One region of the Pseudoalteromonas sp. T1lg65 genome, then DNA from elsewhere that is predicted to be linked to it. Evidence: predicted binding sites of a transcription regulator. Region 1 holds the regulator's gene; the other holds the start of a gene.
What was found. The regulator sigma-54, encoded in region 1, starts transcription at its own class of promoters, with help from an activator protein. The targets are predictions, from matches to a motif close to GTTGGCACGNNNNTNGNNT.

Region 2: the regulator sigma-54 is predicted to act here: its motif matches at 3,255-3,273, upstream of ACSLBF_RS05480 (LPP20 family lipoprotein).

The regions. Positions count from the first base shown of each region.
Region 1 is NZ_CP196837.1:374,713-385,543, reverse strand. Features, by position in the region: gene mlaE (lipid asymmetry maintenance ABC transporter permease subunit MlaE) at 1-532, opposite strand, end outside; gene ACSLBF_RS01735 (ATP-binding cassette domain-containing protein) at 529-1,335, opposite strand; gene ACSLBF_RS01730 (calcium/sodium antiporter) at 1,519-2,478, shown strand; gene ACSLBF_RS01725 (KpsF/GutQ family sugar-phosphate isomerase) at 2,491-3,462, shown strand; gene kdsC (3-deoxy-manno-octulosonate-8-phosphatase KdsC) at 3,463-4,014, shown strand; gene lptC (LPS export ABC transporter periplasmic protein LptC) at 4,011-4,565, shown strand; gene lptA (lipopolysaccharide transport periplasmic protein LptA) at 4,555-5,097, shown strand; gene lptB (LPS export ABC transporter ATP-binding protein) at 5,097-5,822, shown strand; gene ACSLBF_RS01700 (RNA polymerase factor sigma-54) at 5,870-7,369, shown strand; gene hpf (ribosome hibernation promoting factor) at 7,398-7,685, shown strand; gene ptsN (PTS IIA-like nitrogen regulatory protein PtsN) at 7,687-8,145, shown strand; gene rapZ (RNase adapter RapZ) at 8,159-9,007, shown strand; gene ACSLBF_RS01680 (HPr family phosphocarrier protein) at 9,004-9,273, shown strand; gene mgtE (magnesium transporter) at 9,500-10,831, shown strand, end outside.
Region 2 is NZ_CP196837.1:1,291,803-1,298,765, reverse strand. Features, by position in the region: gene ACSLBF_RS05505 (CheR family methyltransferase) at 1-49, opposite strand, end outside; gene ACSLBF_RS05500 (chemotaxis protein CheV) at 67-999, opposite strand; gene flgA (flagellar basal body P-ring formation chaperone FlgA) at 1,140-1,847, shown strand; gene flgM (flagellar biosynthesis anti-sigma factor FlgM) at 1,920-2,243, shown strand; gene flgN (flagellar export chaperone FlgN) at 2,236-2,664, shown strand; gene ACSLBF_RS05480 (LPP20 family lipoprotein) at 2,676-3,155, opposite strand; gene ACSLBF_RS05475 (flagellar assembly protein T N-terminal domain-containing protein) at 3,328-4,533, shown strand; gene ACSLBF_RS05470 (hypothetical protein) at 4,680-4,865, shown strand; tRNA gene ACSLBF_RS05465 (tRNA-Arg) at 4,991-5,067, opposite strand; gene ACSLBF_RS05460 (FlgO family outer membrane protein) at 5,297-5,941, opposite strand; gene ACSLBF_RS05455 (FlgO family outer membrane protein) at 5,951-6,607, opposite strand; gene ACSLBF_RS05450 (FlgO family outer membrane protein) at 6,619-6,963, opposite strand, start outside.

The DNA.
Region 1 (10,831 bases):
CCAACCAATCCACGCCAACTAAGTGCGCTCCTAAAATGGCGATTGCCGAAAAAATAAGAGCAAGTAACGGCATACTAATAAAACCAGCCCAAAAACGGGGGGAAATAACTCTTTTTAGTGGGTCAATTGCCATCATTTCTAAACTTGAAAGCTGCTCGGTGGCCTTCATCAAGCCGATTTCTGCAGTTAACGCACTGCCAGCGCGACCAGCGAAGAGTAACGCCGTCACCACAGGCCCAAGTTCACGTAACAAGCTTAATGCTACCAAAGGACCTAAACTATCTTCCGCGCCATAGCCAACCAACACCGTATAGCCTTGCAGAGCCAATACCATGCCGATAAACAAACCGGAAACCATGATAATCAGTAAAGACTGATGCCCTATCATATAAAGCTGCTTAATGAGCAGTGGCGTACCTTTTCTGAAATTTGGCATACTGAAAAGTGCACCAAATAACATCGAGGTTGCTCTTCCCAACGCGGCAAAGCGACTAAGAGTCTTATGGCCAAGTTGTTGTAATAAATCAATCATGATTGACTCCCTGTCAGTAGTTCTTGCTGATAATCAGGGGCATTGAAGTGAAACGGTACAGGTCCATCGGCTAAACCTTGTAAGAACTGTTGTACCAGTGGAGATTCGTGCTGCAACATTTGTTCAGGTGTGCCAGTGCCAATGACGCCTTGGTCTGCAATAATAACAACATGATCTGCAATACTTAGTACCTCAGTAACATCATGCGTCACTATCAATGAAGACAAGCCTAACACCTCATTGAGAGATTTAATCAGGCGCACTAGGACTCCCATAGAAATCGGGTCTTGTCCAGCAAACGGTTCATCATACATGATCAATTCAGGATCTAGCGCTATAGCACGTGCCAATGCGGCGCGACGCGCCATACCGCCTGATAATTCTGCTGGCATTAGGTCTTTTGCACCGCGAAGACCAACCGCTTGTAACTTCATTAATACCACTAAACGGATTAGTTCTTCGCTAAGAGCGGTATGTTCTCGAAGCGGGAAGGCCACATTGTCAAAAACACTCATATCGGTGAAAAGAGCACCACTTTGGAACAACATGCTCATTTGCGTTCTTGCAGCGTATAACTCGGCTCTGGACATTTTAGGGATGCTTTGGCCAGTAAAGAGGATATCACCACTATCTGGTTTTAACTGACCACCGATCAATCTGAGCATTGTTGTCTTACCGATACCACTGGGACCCATTATTGCGGTAATTTTACCTTTGGGTACGGAAAAGCTCATGTTGTTGTAGATGATCCTCTCACCTCTTGAGAAGGTTACATCCTTGACTTCTACAATAGACTGCGACAAGCCGCTCTCCACATCTCGTATTTATTTGGTTCATTATGATACTTTTTTTTCAAACTATATGGAAAATCGATTTGGTAAAATTTTGTAAGGGTACGATTATCTCGAAGTGAGAGTTTACTTATACTTTCGATGACGCTTTTGGTAGTATCTACCGAAAATTTGATCCATTTCGGCTAGAGGTTCATGGTTTTATCATTTGTTGTTCTAATTCTCGGCTTTGTAGCACTGGTATGGAGTGCAGACAGATTTGTATTTGGTGCAGCAGCATTGGCACGAAACTTTGGTGTGCCGACATTAATTGTAGGGCTCACGATTGTGGCAATGGGGTCATCTGCACCAGAAATGATGGTTGCAGCACAAGCAGCTCTTGCTGATAAAACAGACACCGCAGTAGGAAATGCAATCGGCTCCAACATTGCCAACATTCTTTTAGTACTCGGAATAACAGCTCTTTTACGCCCTCTTTCGATCGGCTCAGGCATATTGAGACGCGAGATGCCACTGCTTGTTATTGTGTCTTTGGCAGCTTGGTACATTATCAGTGATGACTATTTCAGTTTTGTAGAAGGGAGCGCACTTCTTGTCGGCTTTATCGTGTTTCTTGTTGGCCTTATTATCATTACGAAGAATGGTGGTGGAAACACAGATGATCCGTTAGTAAGTGAAGCCTGTGAAGAAGTTCCCAATAATGTGGCTAATAGTAAAGCTATTTTTTGGTTAGTGATTGGTATGTTATTACTTCCGATTAGTGCCGATTATCTAGTCGGCGCAGCGGTTGATATTGCTAAATATTTTGGCATGAGTGACTTACTCATTGGTCTTACTATTATTGCTGTGGGAACCAGCCTACCTGAGCTCGCAGCGTGTGTTGTTGGGGTTCTTAAAAAAGAGGACGATCTGGCACTGGGTAATATTATTGGTTCCAATATATTCAATATATTAGCCGTCTTATCTATCGCAGGTATTGTAAACCCATCAAATATAGATCATGCCGTATCATCGCGAGATATCTACGTGATGCTTGGCGCAACGGCTTTACTGATAGTCATGAGTTTAAGTTTCACCGGTAAACGTCGCATTAACCGTTTTGAAGGCGGCTTACTGACTTTGGGTTTCTTAGCCTACATGTATTACATAATTTAGTGGACCACTACAATGACAGAAAATCAGTTTATTACCTCGGGAAAGCAGGTCTTTAGTACTGAACTTGAAGCGGTTGCTGAGGTCCAAAAATTCGTTGATAAAAATTTTGCCAAAGCCTGTCAACTGATGTTTTCCTGCGCAGGTCGCATCATAGTAATTGGCATGGGCAAATCTGGTCATGTTGGCAATAAGATTGCGGCTACGTTAGCAAGTACAGGTACTCCAGCATTTTTTGTACATCCAGGTGAAGCAAGTCATGGCGATTTAGGCATGATCACTAAAGAAGATATTGTACTGCTGATTTCTAATTCAGGAGAAACACAAGAAGTACTCGCAATTGTGCCTGTGATAAAACGAATTGGAGCCGCCATGATAGCGATGACAGGCAATCCTAACTCAAATATGGCGAAAAATGCGACGGTCCACCTTTGCGTTAAGGTCTCGAAAGAAGCTTGTCCATTAGGACTAGCGCCAACCGCTAGCACAACGGCTACTTTAGTGATGGGAGATGCTCTCGCGGTAGCTCTGCTGGAAGCTCGTGGCTTTACTGCCAACGACTTCGCGCTTTCTCACCCAGGAGGCAGCTTAGGTAAGCGCTTGCTATTAACCTTAAGCGACATTATGCACACTGGCGACAGTGTGCCAAAAGTTTTAGATTCTTGTACTGTCAAAGAAGCGTTATTCGAGGTTTCTAGCAAAGGGCTGGGGATGACCGCCGTTATCGACAAAGATGGTAAATTAAAAGGGTTATTTACAGATGGCGACCTGCGACGCATTATTGAACAAAAGGTAGATATACACACTACCCCAATCACCTCTGTCATGACCGCGAATTGCACCACGGCCAAGGCGGATATGCTAGCGGCGGAAGTATTAAATATTATGGAAACTAAACGGATCAATGGACTGATTGTTGTCGACCAAAATTATCAACCAGTTGGCGCTTTGAATACTCAAGATTTGTTACGTGCAGGAGTACTTTAAATGAAGTTTGCCGATCTCTATCAACCCATCAGCGAAGAGACCACGCAAAGAGCGGCCAATATTAAGCTACTGATTTGTGACATCGATGGGGTATTTTCTGATGGCAGAATCTATCTTGGGAATCAAGGCGAAGAACTAAAGGCCTTCAATACAAAAGATGGCTTTGGCGTTAAAGCACTGATTGCATCAGGGATACAAGTCGCCGTAATTACAGGACGACATTCACACATTGTTCAGCAGAGAATGACTAGTTTAAATGTACCTTATATTTATCAAGGACAAGAAAACAAGCTTCATGCATATGATGAACTTAAAACCACGCTTAACTTACAGGATAACGAAATCGCCTATATCGGTGATGATGGCCCGGATTTGCCTGTAATGGAAAAGGTTGGTTTTGCTGTTGCAGTAAATGATGCTCACCCACTCGTAAAAAGGCTAGCTCATTATACAACGTTGATACCTGGGGGATACGGAGCTGTCAGGGAACTAACGGACTTGCTCATGCTTTGCCAGAACAAACCGTTAACCAGTGCAGGGGCAAGTACATGACTGTACTGCGTGTTGTTTTACTGATCCTTTTTGCTGGTATCATGGCGTGGCTTTGGCACCCGATATTGACTGAAAAAAAAGACGATAGTGTAAAGCAAGAAGAACACTTAGCTAAACCAGACTATATAGCAACACAACTTCAGCAACTTGCCTACAGTGAAAATGGCCAGTTAAATTACCAAGTTAAAGCTAATAAAATGGAAGTTTTTCAAGAGCTAGGTTTTAGTCACTTTACCCAGCCTGTGTTCACTTTATACAATGGTGAGCAAAATTGGGAGCTCAGCGCAGCAGAAGCCACGTTATACGATAACAATATGCTGGTACTTGAAGGCAATGTCCTAGCTAAAAACTTAACCGAGGGAGCGATGATCAGTGATGTTTTTGCTGACAACGTAAGAGTAGACATAAAACAAAAACTGATGAACTCCCAACAGCCAGTAGAAATAATTGGCCCAAGCCTCAAAATTACAGGTAAGGGATTAACCGCTGACCTACACAATGAGGTCATTGAACTTATCAATCATACAAAGACTATCTATTATGATCAGTAAACTCTTTACTACCTTAACCCTTTTTAGCCTCAGTGTATGGGCTACCGTTGCTTCATCAGTAGAAGATTCGCAAGTTATTATTGACTCAGATCGGCAGCAAGCCCAATTACAAAGCGACATTGCCATCTTTGAGAAAAACGTAACGGTCATTCATGGTCTTCGTCGCATTACCGCCGATAAATTAGAAGCACACCGTCGAAAGGAGCTTGGTGATAATAAGCAATTGCTTATTGCCAAAGGTTCCCCTGCCATTTTTACTGAACAGCAAGCCGATGGCACTATGCTGGAAGCAAAAGCCAACGAAATACGCTATGACGTTGCCACCATGACCTTAGTTATCTCAGGTAATGCGGAGATTAAACAAGCCGGACAGAAAATGAATGCTGACAGCATCACCTATGACATCGATAAGCAGCTGATCAGTGCAGACCGCTCAGATCAAAAAGACTCCAGAGTGCGTACCATTTTAGTGCCGGTCAAAGATGACAAAGATCAATCTAATAAAGGGTTAAAAGAGCAAGGTAACAATTAATGAGTGAATTAATTGCACAAGGCCTAGCAAAAAGCTACAAAGGCAGACAAGTTGTCAAGAACGTAGCTCTCAATGTTAAAGCTGGTAGCATAGTCGGTTTACTTGGTCCAAACGGAGCGGGGAAAACCACTACTTTTTATATGATTGTTGGTTTAGTACCGAGCGACAAAGGCGTTATTCAAATCGATGACCAAGATATCACCTTGTTGCCCATGCATAGCCGTGCCCGCTTAGGTATTGGCTATTTACCACAAGAGTCTTCCATATTTAGAAAACTCACTGTGTATCAGAACCTTATGGCGATATTAGAAACTCGCAAAGATCTCAATAAAACAGAGCGTGAGATTGAGCTTAACGAACTTCTAGATGAGTTTAACATTCAGCATATTCGTGACTCATTGGGTATGGCGCTTTCAGGTGGAGAACGAAGAAGGGTAGAAATTGCTCGAGCTTTAGCCGCAAACCCAAAATTTATCCTTTTAGATGAACCTTTTGCTGGTGTTGACCCGATTTCAGTGTTAGATATAAAGACAATAATAAAGCACCTAAGAGATCGAGGTATTGGGGTTTTAATTACAGATCATAATGTCAGGGAAACCTTAGATGTCTGTGAAACCGCCTACATTGTTTCTCATGGTGAGCTAATAGCATCAGGCACCCCTGAGCATGTTTTGGCAGATCAAACAGTAAGAGATGTCTACCTAGGTGAGCAATTCAAGCTATAGTTAGATTGGTAGTAATAACAACTGTGAAAAAGGATTGTTAGAGATACATGAGACAATCATTACAGCTGCGTATGGGGCAGCAACTGACCATGACACCTCAGCTGCAACAAGCCATCCGCTTGCTGCAATTGAGCACATTGGATCTACAACAAGAAATACAAGAAGCACTAGATAGCAATCCATTGTTAGAGGTGGACGAGTCTGAATCTCAAGATTCTGATGGCGTGGAAATATCTGACCAAGATAAAAACACGGATCAAAACAATTCAGAATCCAGTGATGAGAGTCAAGTCAGTGATTATGAGTTAGACTCGGATACTGCCCTGAGCAAAGATACAGTTAGTGAAGAACTCGCCATGGATGTCACTTGGGATGAATACATGAGCGCCGCTCCTAGTAGTAGCTCAGGTCCTTTACCTGATGACGACAATGTTTATCAAGGCGAAACATCTGAGTCATTACACGACTATCTAATGTGGCAACTACAACTCACCCCTTTTAGTCCAACCGATCATGCCATTGCTACTGCTATTATTGAGGCCGTCGATACATCAGGAATTCTGACTCTATCTTGCGAAGAGATTTTAGAAAGCTTAAATGGCGATGAAAGCGAGGAAACGATTGAGTTAGATGAAATTGAAGCCGTATTAAAACGTATCCAACTTTTTGACCCCGTCGGTATTGCAGCAAGAAGCCTTCAAGAATGTCTTTGTATTCAGTTACGTCAGTTTGCGCCAGAAACGCCTTGGCTAAAAGAAACACAAATGGTGCTAACCGACCATATAGATTTGCTAGCCAGCCGTGACTATCGAACGTTAATGAAGAAAACTCGCCTCAAAGAAGATGAACTAAAAGAGGTAATGACGCTTATTCATAGCCTCAATCCCAAACCTGCGGCCAGTATTCTTCATGAAGAACCTGAATACGTGATACCTGACGTGTCAGTAAAAAAAGTGAAAGGTCGTTGGGTGGTAGAGCTGAATCCCGACGCAATGCCTAAAATTAGAGTGAATGATCACTACGCTGCAATGTCTAGAACCGCACGCTCCAGTTCTGATAGTCAGTTCATCCGTTCACACTTGCAAGAAGCAAAGTGGTTCATTAAAAGTCTTGAAAGTAGAAATGACACTTTATTGAAAGTAACTAATTGCATTGTGCAACAACAACAGGCATTCTTTGAACATGGACCTGAGGCAATGCGTCCTATGGTGCTTAACGATGTCGCGGAGATGGTTGATATGCATGAATCAACAATTTCCCGGGTTACAACTCAAAAATATATGCATACACCTCGCGGCATTTTTGAGCTGAAGTATTTCTTCTCAAGCCATGTAAGTACAGAAAACGGAGGTGAGTGCTCATCAACAGCAATTAGAGCACTGATCAAAAAGCTGGTAGCTGCGGAGAACACAGCTAAACCTTTGAGCGATAGTAAAATCGCAGACATACTAGCTGAACAGGGAATCAAGGTAGCAAGGCGCACGATCGCAAAGTATCGTGAATCCCTAGCCATTCCACCGTCAAATCAGCGTAAAAGCTTGATTTAAGACGTTAAACCAAAGAAGGAAAATGCTTATGCAACTAAATTTAACTGGTCGTCACGTAGAAATTACAGATTCACTTAGAGACTATGTCACCAACAAATTTGCGAAGCTGGAGAGGCATTTTGACCACATCAACAATGTCCATGTGATCCTAGACGTTGAAAAACTAGTACAAAAAGCAGAGGCTACTTTGCACGTGAACGGCGGAGAACTATTTGCTTCGACTGAACACCAGGACATGTACGCGGCGATTGATAGTTTAATCGATAAGCTAGACCGTCAAGTAATTAAACATAAAGAGAAATTAACTCGTCATTAAAATGAAATTGAGTTCACTTGTAAATAAGGACTGTAGTAAAGCTGCGGTCCTTTTTAATAGCAAAAAGCGTATTCTCGAATATATTAGTGAGCTGGCACACACTCAGCTTCCTGAGGTTAGTCAGCACGCTATTCTTGATGCACTGATGACCAGAGAAAAGCTTGGTAGCACAGGGATAGGCAAGGGTATTGCGATCCCACATGGAAGACTAGCCGGTATCGATCATGTCGTCACTATGGTACTTGTGAGTGAGCAAGCGATTCCGTTTGAAGCCATAGACAAGCGCCCCGTGGATATTTTCGTCGCTCTGATTGTACCTGATGGAGATAATCAGCATCACCTAAAGACCTTGGCAACAATTGCTGATAGACTCAAAGACAAAGCGTTTTGTAAGCAACTTAGGCAAGCAAAAACAGATGATGAGTTATTTTCGGTGATCCAGAATGAGTCAAGTAACTGAGCAAGAACAAGGAATGGAGTTAATTATTATCAGTGGCCGCTCAGGCTCTGGTAAGTCTGTCGCGTTGAGAGTCTTAGAAGACTTAGGTTACTACTGCGTTGATAATATACCAGTCAATTTATTGCCCTCATTAGTCAGAAGCGTTTCTGACAGTTACGACAAGATCGCCGTAAGTATTGACGTTCGCAATATTCCTAAAGAAAGCGATGAATTTAATGATATTTTAGAATATCTGCCGGGCTTTGCGAAGCCGACTTTGTTTTATCTAGACAGCGATGACCAAACGTTGATTAAGCGTTTTTCAGAGACACGTCGTCTGCACCCTCTTTCATTACATAATCTTCCTCTTGATGTTGCGATAAAAAAAGAGCGAGAATTGCTTGATACACTCATCAATCGCGCCGACTTTTTAATTGATACAACCGATATCAGCGTACACCAGCTTGCTGAAGACATCCGCGAAAAAATATTAGGTAAAAAAGACAAACAATTAATTATTACCTTTGAATCTTTCGGCTTTAAGCATGGCATTCCAAAACAAGCTGATTATGTCTTTGACGCTAGATTTCTGCCTAATCCACATTGGGAACCAGAATTAAAACCGCTTACGGGCCTAGATCAAGCCGTAATCGATTACCTATCTAGCCACAGCATAGTGCAAAAATTTACCTGGCAAATTCAAACCTTTGTTCAGACTTGGCTGCCACACTTAGAGCGCAATAACCGCAGCTATCTAACCATCGCAATAGGCTGCACCGGCGGTCAACACCGCTCTGTATATCTAGCTCAGACAATCGGAGAACGCTTTGCTCGTACCCACTCGAATGTGAAGATACGACATCGAGAGCAAGAATCAAAATGATTGAAGACAGCTTTTTAATCCGAAACAAATTGGGACTACACGCCAGAGCAGCAACAGTACTGGCAGAGCTGGCTAACCAATTTGATGCTGAAATCACACTCTATCAGGGTGATAAACAAGCCGCAGGGGATAGTGTTCTAGCCCTCCTGTTACTTGAAAGCAGTCAAGGTAAACAAGTTCGTGTTACGTGTGACGGCCCTGATGCCCAACTAGCACTTGAAGCGATAGGTCAATTAATCGCAAATAACTTCAATGAAGCAGAGTAACGCGCTTCTTACTGGTCTGATAACTACTTTATAGATAAGCGCTTTTTGAGTTTGTAGCTTGGTAACTCCCACCAAAGTAAGTTAAACTGTATGTGCCTGCCTGTAGATATACAGAAAAATTTCTCGGCTTAAACCTGTGTAATATCTGCAATAAAAATAGAAAACAATTAAGGTAATCTGTTAACACGGTTTAACAATGTCGCTAGCAAAATAATTAAGGACGTATATGCCTGAAGCATTTGAACAAGACTACACACTGGAACAACTTCAAAAGGCCACCAAGGCCTTAAACAGTGGTCAGTTTGTTCAAGTCAGGCGCATGCTTGCAGAGACAGCACCGTGTGATACGGCACTATTACTTGAGTCTTCCCCCCACAAAATTAGGACAATGCTTTGGCAACTCGTCGATCCTGATATTCAAGGGGATATTCTCGAGGAGCTTTCAGAGGATGTGCGTCTTAGCATCATCTCGAAAATGGAACCTGAGCTCATCGCTGCAGCCACTGGCGATATGGATGATGACGATCTCGGTGACGTACTGAGAAGCCTACCCGATACAGTCTATCAAGATGTTATTGGTGCTATGGATAGCCAAGATCGGGAGCGTGCCACAGTCGCGCTTTCCTATAAGGAGCACTCTGCTGGTGCCTTAATGAGCACCGATACCGTCACAATACGGCCGGATGTTTCGCTTGATGTCGTATTTCGTTACCTGCGCCTAAAGGGCGAACTTCCTGATGGCACAGATGAGTTGTATGTCGTTGATAAACATAACTGCTTTTTAGGCTCGTTGTCCATCAACACGTTACTGACTAGCACGCCAGATAAGATCGTCAGAGAACTCATGGATGAAGAGCGGGAAACAATCCCTATTTCTATGGATGAGTCGGATGTTGCACAGTTATTTGAGCGCCACAACTGGATTTCCGCCCCCGTTGTCGATGATAACGCCCACTTACTTGGACGTGTAACTATCGATGACGTTGTAGATGTTATTCGTGAAGATGCTGAGCACAGCTTGCTTAGTATGGCAGGTCTAGAAGATGAAGAAGATACCTTCGCACCGGTTCTAAAAAGTAGTCAGCGCCGTTCGATTTGGCTTGGTGTTAATCTCATCACAGCTTTAATGGCAGCCTTTGTGGCGAGTTTTTTCGAAGGAACGCTCGATATCCTCCCGATACTTGCGGTTTTAAATGGCATCGTGCCTAGCATGGGTGGTGTTGCGGGTAGCCAGACCTTAACCTTGGTGATCCGGGGTATTGCTTTGGGCCATATCAACCAAACGAACCAGCGTTTCATTATGGGTAAAGAATTAGCGATTGGCGCGCTTAATGGTCTGCTTTGGTCTGTTTTAATCGCCGGTGTTATCGCAGTTTGGCAGTGGGACTTTAAACTCGGTGCCGTGATAGCTTTCGCCATGTTTATGAATTTAGTGGCTGCGGGGATAGCTGGTGCGAGTGTACCAATCGTACTTAAGAAAATGAAAATTGATCCCGCGTTGGCTGGCAGTGTTGTGTTGACCACTGTCACAGACATTGTGGGTATTTTCGCTTTCCTT
Region 2 (6,963 bases), 920 kb from region 1:
AGGTTCTAAATTGGTCGTACTCTTTCTGCTCTAAATGTTTATTTTCCAAATCGCTACCACCATGCTCTAATCACAATGTACCCATTTTTTCACAGCTGCTGCTAATTCATCAGGGTTAAACTTGGCAATAAAGTCATCGGCTCCGACTTTTTGAATCATCGCTTGGTTGAATACACCACTAAGAGAAGTATGTAGAATCACATGTAACGGTGCTAATTTGGGATCAGCTTTGATCTCGGCAGTTAGAGTATAACCATCCATTTCTGGCATCTCTACATCTGAAATTAACAGACCCACTCGCTCCGTGACATTATTTACGCAGTCCATTTCCGCAATTTCACGCAATCTGATAAGCGCCTCTTTGCCGTTTTTAGCTAATTCTGTTTGCACCCCTAACGGTTCTAACGCTCTCTTAACCTGGTTTCTCGCTACCGCAGAGTCATCTGCTATGAATACGATTCGTTCGCCAAGATCTTTTTGCATTTCACCATCAGAAACAATATCGGCACTTACTTCTGTATTTATAGGGCAAATTTCATTAAGAATTTTTTCTACATCTAAAATTTCTACGAGTTCATTCTCAATTTCTGTTACCGCGGTCAAGTAAGAGTAACGCCCAGCGCCTGACGGTGGTGGCATTATTTTTTCCCAGTTCATGTTTACGATCCGCTCTACCGCACTGACCAAAAAACCCTGAACTGAGCGATTGTACTCGGCAATGACTACAAAACAATTTTGGATATCTTCAATTGGTGGGCCACCCACGGCGAGTGACATATCAATGACAGAAATGGTTTGACCACGAATATGAGCAACTCCGCGGATCAGCGCGTTGGACTTTGGCATATTTGTCAAAGGTGGGCACTGAAGTACCTCTCTTACCTTGAAGACATTAATACCGAAGCGTTGACGACCTTTAAGTCGAAAAAGTAACAGCTCTAGCCGGTTTTGCCCAACCAGTTGTGTGCGTTGGTTAACCGAGTCTAAAATACCTGCCATTGCATTCTCCTACTAATTAAACCGCTAATCGGAACGATCTTTGCTTCGACTTTAGTATGGCCTAACACCCTTGCATAGGTGATGTTATTAAAGCAGAATCTTTATACCTTGTTTCACCACATAAGCATAGTCGAAACATCATGAGTTTGTTAAAAAAAACCGGATGCCAAGCTTTTTTTTATTTGGTTGTTTGTTTTATCGTCATCGGTAGTGCCCATTGTAGAGAATATGACAATAGCGAGCTTGAAAAAGCAGCAGTTGATTATGTGACTCCTCAAGTTGAAAGCGATACCGACAGCCAACTGTCAGTAACCGCTTTGCCACTCGATTCTCGGTTGCCTGTAAAACAATGCCAAACACCGCTGTCTCTATCGACAGCGACTCCTCCTCCCTTTAGTATTCAGGTTACTGTCCAGATTCGCTGTGAGGATCTCACTGGATGGACGCAATATGTTCACGTTCGCATCGAACATTTATTTCCTGTTTTAGTCAGCACAACCATGCTCGCCAAAGGGAGTGTGATTACCGAACAAGATATTAAGACCGAGTATCAACCCAAACGATTTAGACGTGCAGCCTATATTGAAGACGAAAAACTGCTCGTAGGTAGTCGAACCAAACGTAACATTCGTGAGGGACAGCCATTCACAGACAATCAGATTTGTATGGTGTGTAAAGGTGACACCATCATCATTTACGCAAAAACCAGAACATTGACGATAAAAACTTCTGGTGAAGCGCTCCAAGATGGTAATATAGGAGAACAAGTAAGAGTAAAAAACTTACGCTCAGGCAAAACCTTGCGTGCAAAAGTGATTGATATTGAATCAGTAGAGGTTAATTTATAAAAAATTTGCTAAAGTAAAGTTGTTCAAGGCCGATAACTAGGTCGAGAGTATATTTTAATTGGGTCGATTATCATGGTTAACAATATTAACGGTCAAAACCAGTCTAGCTCGGTTGCTAATAATGTAAAGCAGCAACGTGCTGAATTACAAAGAAATGAAGCTAATAATGCTTCATCAAAAACTCCGGCGTCCCCGAAGGCTGCTGCTGATTCAGTAAGTCTGACACCGCAAGCTCAGCAACTGAAAGGGCTAAATGAAAAAGCACAGCAGTCTTCCGGATTCGACGAGAAAAAAGTCGAACAACTGAAAAAGGCAATTGCTGAAGGCAAGTATCAAGTAGATGCTGAAAAGCTAGCTAAGAACATCGCGGCATTTGAGTTTGATGTGTATGGATGATCTAACGCATTTATGTATTCACAAATTAAATGACCAAATCTCTTCGCTAGAAGCAATGACCCAGCTTCTAGATGAAGAGTTAAATGTGCTCGCCTCCAGAAATGGAACGGAACTTAAACCCCTCGCCAAACAAAAACTTACCCTGATTTCCCAACTACAAAAAGTAGATAAAGAGTTAAGCCAGTTTAATCCTGATTTATTCAAAGCTGAAGATGTTATTCCCTTGGTTGATAAGGTGAAATTGCTACTTAACGAGTGTAAACGCAAAAACGAAGTTAATGCCAAAGCAGCTCATCAAGCAAACCTCAGCACTCGCGAACTAAAAGAAATCTTGCTCGGTGCCCCAACCTCAGTAACTTATGGACAGGACGGTAGCGTATCTGGAAGTGCTGGTGAGCTAGTAAGAAACTTAAAAGCCTAGTATTTGGCTTTTTATTTAAGACTATAGTGAATTTTCTTTATCTTCTTAGGCTTCGCCTGAGCTATATACAAATCATAGACTTGCTTCATATCTAACTCCAGCTCAGTTGCGTATGTGTCACCCACAGCATAAGTCTTGATAACTTTAGCACCTCTTACCAAGCCCTTAACTTGTGCTTTTAGACCATCATTTTGAGCTATTGCGCCCTTTACTGTCATGGAAGAAGTTAAATTTTGACCGTAAAGTTGCTCAGCAAGCTCACGATAAGCCTCAAGTTTAGACACTTTAATTGCCAGCAACTGTTTCTGGCCCTGTGTTTCTCCAGGCTGAGCACTCAATGGCGCGTAGCCTACTGCTCTTAAAACCGGATAGGTATCAGGCTGGATTGTTTCATATTCGACATGCTTATCAATTAAGCTCGAACATCCTGTTCCCGCCAATAGTGCACCATTTATCATTAATATAGTTAAAACTTTAGCGGAATATTGCATGATAAGAACTCCACAAGATCAATTAAACTCTATACTAAGACCTACTTATTTAATGAAAACTAGAAACGCAGTAAGGTCGTAGCAAACTTGCTTAGTTATATGCACGATTCTTGCCAAAATTTGGCACAGGTATTGCTGCTATTTTATAAGATGTATTTTTGGGCTTGTAGCAATGAAAAAGTTTGTCGGTATTAGTTGTACGCTGTTTTGTTTAGTCGCAGGAACGCCAGCCAGCGCAGAATGGTTTGAAGTTACAGGTATGGCGAATATTAAAAATGGTGATCATTCCAAAGCACGAAGAAAAGCAGTCAATGACGCAATCACACAGGCGTTACTGTTTTCCGGTGCCTCCGTCACCAGTGTACAAACTGTCACCGATGGTATTTTAACGCAGGATCAACTTAAACTGAGTGCCAATGCCGAAATTCAGAGCGCCAATGTAATTTCAGAGTCACAAGTCGGTGACACTTGGCAGGTCACATTACACGTTGACATCATGCCGCAAACTGAAAAATGCCCAATCAGTGCCTACAACAAACAAATAGCGATCACTCAAAGCCAATTGAAAAACAAGCATCAAGCCACTTTGGGTCAAATTTTTGACATACACAAGGCTACCAGTGAACGTTTATATCAGACGCTCAATTCTCAACGAGCAAGTCTAGAACCTGTACCTTATTACGCCCAACCAATTGAAGTTAACAAGTTTTTTAATCAACGATTTGATTACAATGAACAGCTCATTGAAACGGTAACTGCAAATACTAACAGCCAATATGTTCTGTTGAGCCAAATCACCGATATCTCAGGTGGAGAAAAGCTCAATGGTAGCTTAGCATTTTGGAAAGATGACAAATACGTCAGAAATTTTAAAATGGACTTCGCACTGTTTGATGCCCTATCTCATGAGCGGATTTGGCAACAACAGTATTCTGCACAAGGGATCTGGCCTTTTGAAAAGACCAAGTTAATTGATGTATACAGCGATACCTTTTGGCAAACAGACTTTGCCGATGAAATTCAGTCCATTTTAAATCAAGTTGTAATCGACCTAAATGGTGCTGTTGCTTGCTTGCCTACCAAGGGAAAAATCCTTCATATTGAAGGAGATCGCGTCGTGATAAATCTTGGTAGAATGCACGGTTTAGAAAATGGTCAACTCCTAAATATTGCCCATAACAACCCGATAACGGATGGAGACGGTAGAAAGTACCTACATCAGATTAAAACCATTAACCAAGTGAGAGTGGTGCAGATTAACGCTCAAAACGCCATTGCCGTAAATATCAGCCAGCGTCCTTTGAACAATATCCAACTGAACGACTTGGTAGAGATCCAAGTAGAACCAAACGAGTCGTTTTCGCTGATTGATGAATAACAGGCCATCTCCCGCGGTTGTGGCCTTAGAAGAATAAAAACTTCCAGAAATAATCTCATTGAACGCTAATGATTGACTCCTTATCAAAGCTCAATTAGCTTATTTATTCGCCAATTTGGCGAGAGGATAACTTTTAAGGAGAAACGATGAAATTATCACTCAGAAAAAAAGCGATCAAAAGCCTTTCTAAAGAATCAAACATAGCAAAAAATGTGACGCCATATATTGCAGGAGGCAACTGGGATTTCTCAATTGCTTACACCTGTGACTATGGAGATTACTGCTTAGGTTACACACATAAATATCGTTGTAGACCTACCGACTTTTGCTAGTTAACCTCACCTGAGGTTGATTAAAGCCCCGCAGACTCTATGAATTAGGTCTGCAATTAGCACCGCTGGTTTTCATTGCTTGATAGCCATTGCGGTTGAAATTAGAGCGATGGAAAGGTTAACGATGGCCGAAACGATGGGAATCGAACCCATAACCTTCCCCTTAGGAGGGGGATGCTCTATCCAGTTGAGCTACGTTCCGGCAACAGACAGCAAACGAGCCTGCTCATTATTTCCTGACAAGTTTTAGTATACTTATTCCATCTAAGTTTTGAACCCCTAAGAGCAAAAAATGATGATTGTCATGAGGTTAGCTGCATATTTCAATGTCATTGCAAAATTTTACTGGCTTAGTTTGTTAAGACTGCATAGGGGTAATTGCGGACGAGTTGAACGGAGTTGGTGATAGGTATAATCTGGATTGATCATACCTATCGTGAGGCGGTTGCCTGGTCGTCTAAAATAAAATAAGGAATGGTAACCGAAGAACTTGCGATAACTAGGTTCGTAGCAAACTCCATCATACGTGCATTCACCTCAACTCCGCGTTCTCGATATATCAAGGTGCCACTTAATACATGACTCGGCTTAGCCTTGCTAAGTAACCTACTCGCATCTCGACTAAACAAGAAGTCTCCTCGCTCAGTCACATCAATACGACCTGTAGATTTAAAATCCAGTGCTTGAAAGCCGAGCTGCTGCATTTTTAACATCAACGTCTCAGCAAGTTGGTTACCAAGCTGATTAGTACCACGTAATGAACGGTTAAAGTCCACGAAACTAGTCACGGCCACAGAGCGTAAATTTTGATCTAGCGCCGAGTCTGCCAACTCTAACGCGATCTGCTCGGCGTAATTGGCAATTTCTTTTCGGTGACGGTAACTAACAAAACCTATGTCACCGATTTCTTGCTCACTGGCTCGTTGCTCTTGTTCAGCCATCATCATAGCGTAAAGAGCTTCGAGATCGGCTTGTTCGTCTTGCCGCTCTACTTGGTCAACAGGCTGAAATTGCTCACTCAACTTGCATCCACCAAGTAGTGCCAAAGTTGTGGCAAAAAGTACTACATTTTTCATGCCATGCTCCTAGTTCGCTTGCTCTAGTTGTATACCGTCATAAGCAGCGCCATCTTGCAGTGCATTCACTACATTTTGCGGCAAGAAGCCTTGTGCGGTTCCAACCACATGCTTGCTACGTAATCCAACAACTCGAGCGTTGATCATAATGCCCCCTTGATGGTTCACCAAAGTGCCACCGAGCACATATAAAAATGGGTGCTCATCAGAGAGCTCTAAAAAATCTCGACTAAAAATAAAATCGCCTTGCGGGGTAACGCGAATGTAATCCGTCGTTTTAAAATCAATCACAGGAATACCAAAAGTATGCAGTTCATGAATGAAACTCTCTGCTATTTGATTTCCCAACAAGGAACCTTGGTCATATTGCTTGTCTAAAAACACAAAACTGGACACCGCGATAGGTGTTTTTTCGTTAACATGCTTTAGGTTAGCCACCATGTCTTGCATTAAACCTTGGACATAATGGGTCACGTTTTTGCTCGCCATACGCTGAGACACTGAAAACTGCTTCATGCCGTTAGGATTATTTTGGAACATCGAGGTCCCTTGAAACCCATTTCGGGTCGACTCATTATCGGATTTTTCAACCGCGAAAAAATTTCCTTGCGCACAGCCGGCTAACAGCGAAAGGGGCAAAATCAAACTTAGTAACTTATTTTTCATTGTCTTCTCCGCTAATACTGGCTTCTGATCAAACGACCGTCACGTGTTGAAACTCGTTCTTTACCCCACATTGCTGACTTAGGAATAGCAATTGAAGCAGCCGAGATTGCTTTATTGTGCAATGTATCAACGAGGCGTGCATTTACCATAAATCTATCTCGGCTTTCGACAACAGTCCCAACAACAGCAAGGTCAATTTTCTGACGTTGATTGAGTGTTTTCAGCTCTCTGCTTAACATACTATCGGCAGAGTTTCGCAAAGATAAAGAGTTTCTCAGCCGATATTCCACAACTTCAGCCCCCATTTGCGTCAAATGAGTAATTAACGATTCTTGTAGAGCCAAACTCAGTCCCGC